2 regions of the Ruegeria sp. CDSC025 genome follow, and region 2 is predicted to be linked to the other one. Evidence: riboswitches for the same ligand, from Rfam matches in the RefSeq annotation. Region 2 holds a riboswitch; the other holds the start of a gene.

Region 1 (4,412 bases), on a different contig from region 2:
GCCCCGGTTGGTAAGAAACCAGCCGCACCCCGTTTTCGACCTCGACCAGAAGTTTCACATCCCGATTGGTGCGGATCAATTCAACCACGTGGTCAAAACTCGGATACCGTGCCAGCGCCGATTGGATATCATGGGCCAGAGCGGCCGACGGCGCGCCGGCGGGGCTGCTAGTTGCGGACACGTAAGAAGATGATGCCGCTGGTACCGGAGCCTGAGAGGGCACGGCCATACCACCGCCCGGACCACCATTCGGAGGCGGTGGCGGGTTGTCCTGCAGGCGCTTGATCAGCTCTTCGGGGCTGGGCAAGTCGGCAACATGGGTCAGGCGGATAACGGCCATTTCAGCAGCCATCATGGCATTTGGCGCGGCCGATACCTCTTCCAGCGCTTTCAGCAACATCTGCCACATCCGGGTCAAAACGCGCATTGGCAGGGCCTCGGCCATTTGCTGACCACGGGCACGTTCATCAGGGGAAACCGTCGGGTCCTCGGCTGCGTCTGGCGTGATCTTCACAACCGAAACCCAGTGCGTGATTTCGGCCAGGTCACGCAGCACGGATAGCGGATCGGCCCCTTCGGCATATTGCCCGCCCAATTCAGTCAGCGCGCTTGCTGCATCCCCTCGCAGGATCATTTCCATCAAGTCCAATACCCGGCCCCGGTCGGCCAGACCCAGCATCGCGCGCACCTGATCGGCGCTGGTTTCACCGGCCCCATGGCTGATTGCCTGATCCAGCAGCGAAGTTGCGTCGCGCGCCGACCCTTCGGCCGCGCGGGTGATCAGCGCCAGGGCATCATCCGCGATCTGTGCCTTCTCAGCCGCTGCGATCTTATTGAGCAGGCCAATCATGTCCTCGGGTTCGATCCGGCGCAGGTCAAATCGTTGGCACCGCGACAGAACAGTCACCGGGACTTTGCGGATTTCGGTCGTGGCAAAGATGAACTTCACATGCGCAGGAGGTTCTTCCAACGTCTTGAGCAGCGCGTTGAACGCGCTGGTCGAAAGCATGTGAACTTCGTCGATGATGTAGATCTTATAGCGCGCACTGGCGGCACGATAGCGCACCGAGTCGATGATTTCGCGAATGTCATTTACGCCGGTGCGGCTGGCGGCGTCCATCTCCATCACATCGACATGGCGGCCTTCCATGATGGCGACGCAATGTTCGCACTGGCCGCAGGGTTCGGTCGTGGGCTTGCCTTGCCCATCAGGACCGATGCAGTTCATGCCCTTGGCGATGATCCGGGCCGTGGTCGTCTTACCGGTGCCGCGGATGCCAGTCATGATGAAGGCTTGCGCAATCCGGTCGGCCTCGAACGCGTTTTTCAGCGTGCGCACCATTGCGTTCTGACCGACGAGGTCAGCAAAAGTTTCCGGGCGGTATTTCCGCGCGAGAACCTGATAGGCGGGGCTGGGCGTGTCGGTCATGTCTGCTCTGTTGGATTCGTGTCAGGTTTGCAGCGTAGAGACCCCCGCCGTCCGCGTCCACCGCGCGCGAAAAGGAATTTCGTTTTGGCAAGTTGCATCAGAGCCGGTAAATCATGAGGGGCCTCAGCCCCATGTGGTGATGCAGGAAAAGGAGCTGTGTTGGAGAGTTTTGCAATTCACCCTCTTGGATTGGGCAAAGGGCAGATCGCTCTGTGCCCACTGCCGGGTGTCACGGGCGATTATGCTGGAGATTTCGCAGTAATCCGAGATTGGGCGCCGGACCTGGTCATCTCGATGACTACTCTGGATGAGTTCCAGCATTCCGGCGGGTTGTCATTCGAGGCGGACCTGCAGTGCGAACGAATTGCCTGGGTCCACCTTCCGGTCTCCGATTTCGGCGCCCCCACGCCTGAGGTTGAGGCGCTTTGGCCGCAAGCCAGCGCCGCCGCCCAACATGTCCTTGCCAGTGGCGGCAAGGTGCTGGTGCATTGCCGCGGTGGGTGCGGTCGCTCGGGGATGGTTGTGATGCGGCTAATGGTGGAATGCGGCGAAGCGCCTGGCCAAGCGCTTCGGCGGTTGCGTGCGGTGCGGCCCTGCGCGGTGGAAACCGACGCGCAAAAGGACTGGGCCGGGTTGCCGGCCCGAACCCTTCCCTGAATCAGGCAGACACTTGATACGGAATACTGTCGCTGCGCGGCGGCAGAGTCGAAACGTCGAGCATCGCACAGGGTGGTTCTGACAGAAAACCAGCGGATTTCTGGATGAACTCCGGCCCGAACATCATGTCGCCATAGGCGTCCAGCATTTCTGTCGGCGTGTCCGTGCTGGTGCCGCAATAGACCCTGATCTGTTCTGATTGGGCCCGAAAACGGGCCGTGCAGCCTTCGGTGCAATGGGTCAGATCGCTAGTGCCTTCGACCTCGAATGTTTTGGATGCTGCAGGCGTTGCCGTCGCCATCGCCTCGGCCATGGCGCGTGCCATTCGGGCCAGGGCGGGGCAGGGTTTCCCGGTCCTCTGACAGACGGTTGCGGTGAATTCATGTGTCTTTGTCTTCCAGATCATAATGCGCCCTCCGCGCGCAGGACGAAGGGTGAGGATCAGGTGTGACAGCGCGCTGACGACCTGCCCGGACACCCCGCCCGAGTTTCGGTTTCGATACGATGGCAGGTCTCCTGACTTGCGGGTCGTCGCTTTGCCGACCTTCCCAGCCCTGGGGCCAGTGGTATTTCGGCATTGCTCACCGCTTACAGTTGCGGGGGCAGTCGCGGAGTTGGCCCTTTCCGACATCGCCGGGGCAGACCGCACCGTGTTCCCTTTTCATCCCGCCCCAATTCCGGGGCAAGAACCATCACCACATCGCTAGCGGCTATGCAGACCCCGAGTCAAGCCACCTGTTGGGGTGCAAACCGGACGTTTGGTCATCTTGATGAAATCTTGACTCTGGTGGCCGAAATCGGGCCGATTGTTGAGTGAACCGAGTAGTTCAGAACTTGTCGGAAGCGCCATGCTTGATACCACGCCCTGCGTCCAGACTAAGGACTTTGACTTTGCCTCATGCTCTGCCAGCCTGTCGGCACGGCTGTATCTGCCTGCAACCGAGCCGAAGATCGCCGTGGTGATTCACAGCGCAACTGCAGTGCCGCGCGAATATTACCAGCATTTTGCCCGTTGGCTGGCCGCCGAACAGGGTATGGCCTGTCTGACCTATGACTACAGCGATTTCGGGCATTCGCTGCGCGACAAACTCAAAACCTCTGAGGTGACCATGGCGGATTGGGCCTTGGTCGACATGCCCGCCGCACGGGCTGAGATGCGCAGGCGGTTCCCGGACGCTTTGCAGTGGAGCATCGGTCATTCCCTTGGCGGCTTGCTGGGGCCGGTGCAGCCAGACATTGATCAGATCGACCGGATGATCTGTGTATGTTCGGGGCTGGTTACTCTGTCCGACCATCCCTGGCCCTATCGCGGGCTGGCGTGGATGTTCTGGCATGTGCATGGGCGTCTGGCAGTGAATGCGCTGGGCTATCTGCCGGGCAAAGCGGTGGGGATCGGTGCCGATTTGCCTGGTCCGGTCTATTGGCAATGGCGTAGCTGGTGCACGGCGCCGCAGAATTATGTGCCGCAGATCGGTGACGCTCTGCCCGAAGCGAGATGGGCGCAATCGAATACGCCGGTGGACCTGTTCACCTTCGAGGACGACCAGATGGTGCCGCCAGACGCTGTCTGGCGGCTTGCCGATCTGTATGGACCAAAGGCGCGGCGACATCTGTTGTCTCCGAATGAATTCGGAGCGCCTGAGATCGGTCATATTGGCGCTTTTGCCCGCAGAAACCGGGCGGTTTGGCCCCGGTTGATTGCCTGAAAACGAGGCGCCTTTCTGTCACGCTCAGTGTCTGCTGCGGGACTTTTTGTCATTCATGACGGATCGCACCATTTTGCCAAAGGCTTTGTCACGTGCCCGTGACTGCGCGAGGGTTTCGGAATTCCTCTGATCTTCGCGCCGAAGCTTGTGCCAGCGCGCCAGCCGGTCGGGCTCAAGCACGCCATTGGCAATCGCCTCCTGCACAGCACAACCGGGTTCGGCCTGGTGCTGGCAATCTGAGAACCGGCACCTTGCAGCCAATTCAAGAAGGTCTGAGAAAACCTCATCCACGCCGTCTTGGGCTTCCATCAAACGCAGGGCGCGCATTCCTGGCGTATCAATCAGCCACCCCCCGTTTCGCATCGGGTGAAGCGCACGATAGGTCGTGGTGTGGCGACCCCGTGCGTCATCCTCGCGGATCCCCGCCGTTGTCCCGGCCTGACCAGTCATGGCGTTCGCCAATGTGGTTTTGCCGACACCGGATGAGCCGACCAAAGCAGCAGTTTGCCCGGCAGGGCACCAGGACAGGATCGGATCAATCTCTGACGCCTCCAGCGCGTTGACGGTTAGAACGGTCAGAAACCGAACCAGCGAACTGGCCTGACTGGCATAGCTCTCTG
Region 2 (4,412 bases):
GGGGTCTCCTCCCTCATAGATATAGGGCGCGAATACAAAGCTGGGCGTTTTATAGGACAGGGTGGCGGTACCGTCCTCGTTTTCAGTCACGTAAAACCGGATCGGTGCTTCGATCATTGCGCGCACCGAGGTTTCCAGCACGCGCACCGCATAGTCATTGTTGAAGGCGCCGATCACCAGATTGCCTGGGATTGTAATTCCCCGCGCGGCGGCGGCTTTGGTGGGGCCGGCCTGCGTGACAACGATCAGACCGTTTGCCTTAACCGCCGATTTGGTGTCCGAGACCAATTCATCATAGCTTTTGCCCGTTGGATACACGGCCCATCCCGAGAGCGGTTCGTCGGCCCAGGCGGGCAGAGCCAGCAGGGCGAAGACAGTCCAAAGCAGTTTCATCCAGAGGCCTCCTTTTAAGGTGTCTGCAGGAATCCTGCCAGAAATGTGAGAACGTCGCACTCACAATCTTGTGCGCATTCGGGATTGCGCCGCGCCGCTTAAAGCCGCAGAAACGGGCGCAGGACGAAGGGAAAGGTCTGGATCGGATGCGCCTGATGATCTGCAAAACCTGTGGCACCGCACGTGATCGGGCGGCCGAGGTGCAGGCTGTGCAGGACGCACTGAAAAGGGCCGGATTTACGGATCAGGTCGAAGTGAGCGAACACGCCTGTTTCAGCGGCTGCGCGGAACCCACGGCGCTGGCTATACAGGCGCAGGGGCGCGCATCTTATGTGTTTTCGGGTGTCGATGTGGTGGCGGATGCCGCGGATATCGCTGAAACTTGCCGTACTTACCTGAACAGCCCGCAGGGCTGGATTGAAGACGCCCGACCCTGCGGGCGGCTTCGGATGTGTTTGCGTGCGCGTATTCCGGCGCTTTAGTCGACCTGAACCGTAACCGCAGCACGAACCGGCACGTTATCGACCGAAAGCGGGCTATGGCTGTTGGAATTCAGTGAAACCGAAACCTCGACCTCGCCTTTGGGCAACTGATCAAGATGCATCCAACTGCCGTAAAGCCGGGCGAGCTTTTCTCCGTTGATGTAAACATGCGCGTGCCCTTCGCCTGCCATGTCTGCGGTCGATGCGTTCTGCGGTGCGAAGGTAAAGTTTTTTGGCATGACATGCAGGTTCCAGCCAGACATAGGATCCTGTGTCAGAGCGATGTCCAGTGTAGGTGCATCTGCGCCTGCCGGTAGGTTCAGGGCCGTGGAATGATCGTGGGCCATGGTCTCAGTGTGTGAGGCTCCGTGAAGAGACGGATCAGAATGGTCGTGGCCATCAAATGTGACGCCATTTGCAGCAGCAATTACAAATCCTGCACCGCCGCCAAAGACCAGACCGATCACGAATAGAGCAAGTGAACGGGTCATTGTATTTCCTTGAAAACATAGGGAAACGCGCCAAGTTTACACCCGGCGCGTTCATTCGAAGTGCGATCAGGCCGTTGCTTCGGAAGGTTGCGCTTCTTTCTGCCAGAAATAGCCAGCGAACGCGCCAACCAGAACCCATGCAACCAGACCGATTCCAAAAGCTCGTGCGGCGAACAATGCGCCAATTTCAGTCGGCACAGGGCCGGTGAAAACATCGGGCTCGGGTGCACCGATAAGATGTGGCACCAACAGAAGTACCGCAGCGATCACATAGCTGATCAGGTTACCTCCAAAGGCGATCAACCACATGGCGACAAGGGCTGCTGCAACCGTTGCGAACCACCAGACCTGACGTGCATAGACATCGGCTGCTGCGACACCCGGCACTTCGGGCGCCAGGGTGAAACCTGGTGCAAGGTGGAAGGCGATAAATCCGGCCAACCCCCAAAGAACGCCGGTCCGGCCATCAATCTGATGCCCTTGACCTTCGGCTACCGACATCAGCGCAACCATCACCAGCGCATAGCCGGTATAGGTCAGCATGGTAAAGATGACACTCAGCGCATCACGCGTCAGTTCAGAGAACATGCGCGGCAGCTCGGGATGAGCCGATACGGTCTCGCCCCCGAAATGCACCAGCTCTCCGGATTCATAAAGCTCGGCATGCAACAATACTGGTTGCACAAATACCAACTGCAGCAAGGCGGCAATCAGCCCCGCTGCAGCACCAGCGAACAACGCGCTGGTCAATATACGACTGAACACGGTCTTAGTGGCAGGGGAAGCCGGTCGCGTGACGCACGTCATGCGCTGCATCATGCAGGGCCGCTGCCTGAACGTGACCGGTCAGCGTGATGAGGCCCAGACCCAGAACCACTGCAAACATGACCGGAACAAAGCCTGTACGCGCGGCGGATGCTGTTTTCGTTTGTGTTGCCATTTTGTATTCTCCTCTGCCGCCGCACCCGACGGCCGGTGTTTCGTTTTTGCGCCTGGCAGGTCTCCTGGCTTGCGGGTCGATGCCTCTGTTCGCCTTCCCCCCGGAGAACCGGGAGTGGCTGGTTGAACAGGGGCTCTCCGCTTACAGTCGCGGGGGCGGCTTTGGAGTTGACCACCGAGGCAGTCGCACCAAATTCCCTCTTAGCATCCGGATTTCTCCGGCAGGACCAGACACCCCCATTTAGCCGCTATAGCTGTGGCGGTGCAATCATCATTTGCGACGTATTGTGTCAGATTATGCGCTTTTTCAGCAAATAAATATCCATGATCCAACCATGGTCGGCACGGGCATGGGCGCGGCGGTCTAGAATCTGCTGCGCAACCTCGGCCAAAGGGCCTTTGATCAGGATTTCCTCTTTCATGCCGACATATGCGCCCCACCAAATGTCCAATTCTTCCATGTTCAGGTTTTGGAAGGAACATTCGCCATCCAGCATCACCGCCACGTTTTCTGCGGTTTCCGGCCATCCTTCGTCCCGGATGCGACGACCAGTTGTTACGATATAGGGCGCGCCCAGTTCGTTGATCGGAATCGCATGGGCCGCCGTCAGCGCTTGCAGCGCGGTTATGCCGGGAATCACCCGTGTTTCTGGCTGAGGGGTCAAACGTGCCGCGATTCGCAGCGAACTGTCATACAGCGACGGATCCCCCCAGATCAGCAGCGCCACATGGCGGGCCTTCGGGTGGGCTGCGATGGCCTCCTTCCAGCGCAATGCAATCGCGTCGTGCCATTCGTCCACTCCGCGTAAATAGCCATCATCGGCACGGCGTTTGGGAATGTCGAAATACGCGATTTGCGGAGGGGTATCCGCGACCTGAGCGATGATCTGCTCGCGCAGCCCTGCCAGATCGGCCTTGTTTTCGCCCTTGCGGGGGATCAGGATCAGGTCCGCCGAACGGATCGCCTGCGCCCCTTGAAATGTCACATGATCCGGGTTGCCGGTGCCAATACCGATCAGCGTCAGGTCAATCATTTTCGAACTCTGCCAGAGGTCCATACAGGATCAGGGCCGGGGCGGTGCCGATCTCGGTTTCCAACTGCTGCGACAAGGCACCGATGGTCGAGCGTTGCAGCTTTTGTTCGGGGGTCGAGACGGATTCGGCCATCAAAGCAGGTGTATCCAGCGAAAGGCCGTGGGAATGTAAGGCCCTGACCAAAAGGGGAAAGGTGCGCTTGCCCATAAACACGACGGTCGTAGCCTGTGGATCAGCCAGTGCTGCCAGGTTCAGATCTTCGGGCAGTTTGCCACTGACATCGTGGCCGGTGACGAATTGCACGCGCCGCGCGGTCAGTCGCCGGGTCAGCGGAATGCCCGCCGCTGCCGCCGCCGCTACCGCCGAGGGGATGCCGGGGATGATTTCATAGTCGATCCCGGCCTCTTGCAGGGCCACCAGTTCTTCTTCAAGCCGGCCGAACATGCCGCCATCACCGGATTTCAACCGCACAACATGCTGACCGGTTTGTGCATATTCGACCAACAAGCGGCTGACGTGATCCTGCTTGGGCGAGGGGCGCCCGGCGCGTTTGCCGACACCAACCAGATCAGCATCCTCACGCGCGTGGCTCAGGATCGGGCCACTGCTGAGGTCATCAAACAGCACCGCATCGGCTTTCTGCATCCTGTCTACCGCCTTCAGTGTCAGCAATTCCGGGTCGCCGGGGCCTGAACCGATGAAGGACACAAAACCACTCATGCCGAGGCCTCGGCGATCAGATGAAAGAATGTCCCGGTGACATTGTTTCGCACCGATCCGGTTTGCGGGCCTTCCGCGCCTTCGGCGTCGAACACGCGCGCCAGCGGGGCGTCAGGCTGTTCGATGATCGAGGAATAGTGGAACTCATGCCCGCGTAGCGCTGTGCCTTCGGCAAATCCGGCCATTGGGGCCAATAATTCCGCCTTGCGATAACCCAGGTTGAACTTGCGCTTTTCATAGGAGGTCACAAGGCCCAGAAGGCCCGCCATTTCGTGCCGGGCACCCTCTTTGTCGATCAACGCCTGACCCAGCGCCATGTAGCCCCCGCATTCGCCATGCACAGGTCTTGTCT

The links. A riboswitch is a leader RNA that binds a small molecule or an ion and turns the genes downstream of it on or off. The one in region 2 is predicted to bind cobalamin.
Region 1: another riboswitch for cobalamin. It lies ahead of AC2FH8_RS12675 (hypothetical protein); the one in region 2 lies ahead of AC2FH8_RS05165 (CbtB domain-containing protein).

The regions. Positions count from the first base shown of each region.
Region 1 covers NZ_JBXWOJ010000008.1:48,453-52,864, reverse strand. The annotation lists gene AC2FH8_RS12685 (DNA polymerase III subunit gamma/tau) at 1-1,429, opposite strand, end outside; gene AC2FH8_RS12680 (protein-tyrosine phosphatase family protein) at 1,586-2,086, shown strand; gene AC2FH8_RS12675 (hypothetical protein) at 2,088-2,492, opposite strand; cobalamin riboswitch at 2,576-2,795, opposite strand; gene AC2FH8_RS12670 (alpha/beta hydrolase family protein) at 2,935-3,792, shown strand; gene rsgA (ribosome small subunit-dependent GTPase A) at 3,817-4,412, opposite strand, start outside.
Region 2 covers NZ_JBXWOJ010000002.1:398,594-403,005, reverse strand. The annotation lists gene AC2FH8_RS05185 (DUF302 domain-containing protein) at 1-393, opposite strand, end outside; gene AC2FH8_RS05180 (DUF1636 family protein) at 462-875, shown strand; gene AC2FH8_RS05175 (hypothetical protein) at 872-1,366, opposite strand; gene AC2FH8_RS05170 (CbtA family protein) at 1,433-2,131, opposite strand; gene AC2FH8_RS05165 (CbtB domain-containing protein) at 2,136-2,306, opposite strand; cobalamin riboswitch at 2,344-2,552, opposite strand; gene cobF (precorrin-6A synthase (deacetylating)) at 2,596-3,339, opposite strand; gene cobA (uroporphyrinogen-III C-methyltransferase) at 3,332-4,060, opposite strand; gene AC2FH8_RS05150 (cobyrinic acid a,c-diamide synthase CobB) at 4,057-4,412, opposite strand, start outside.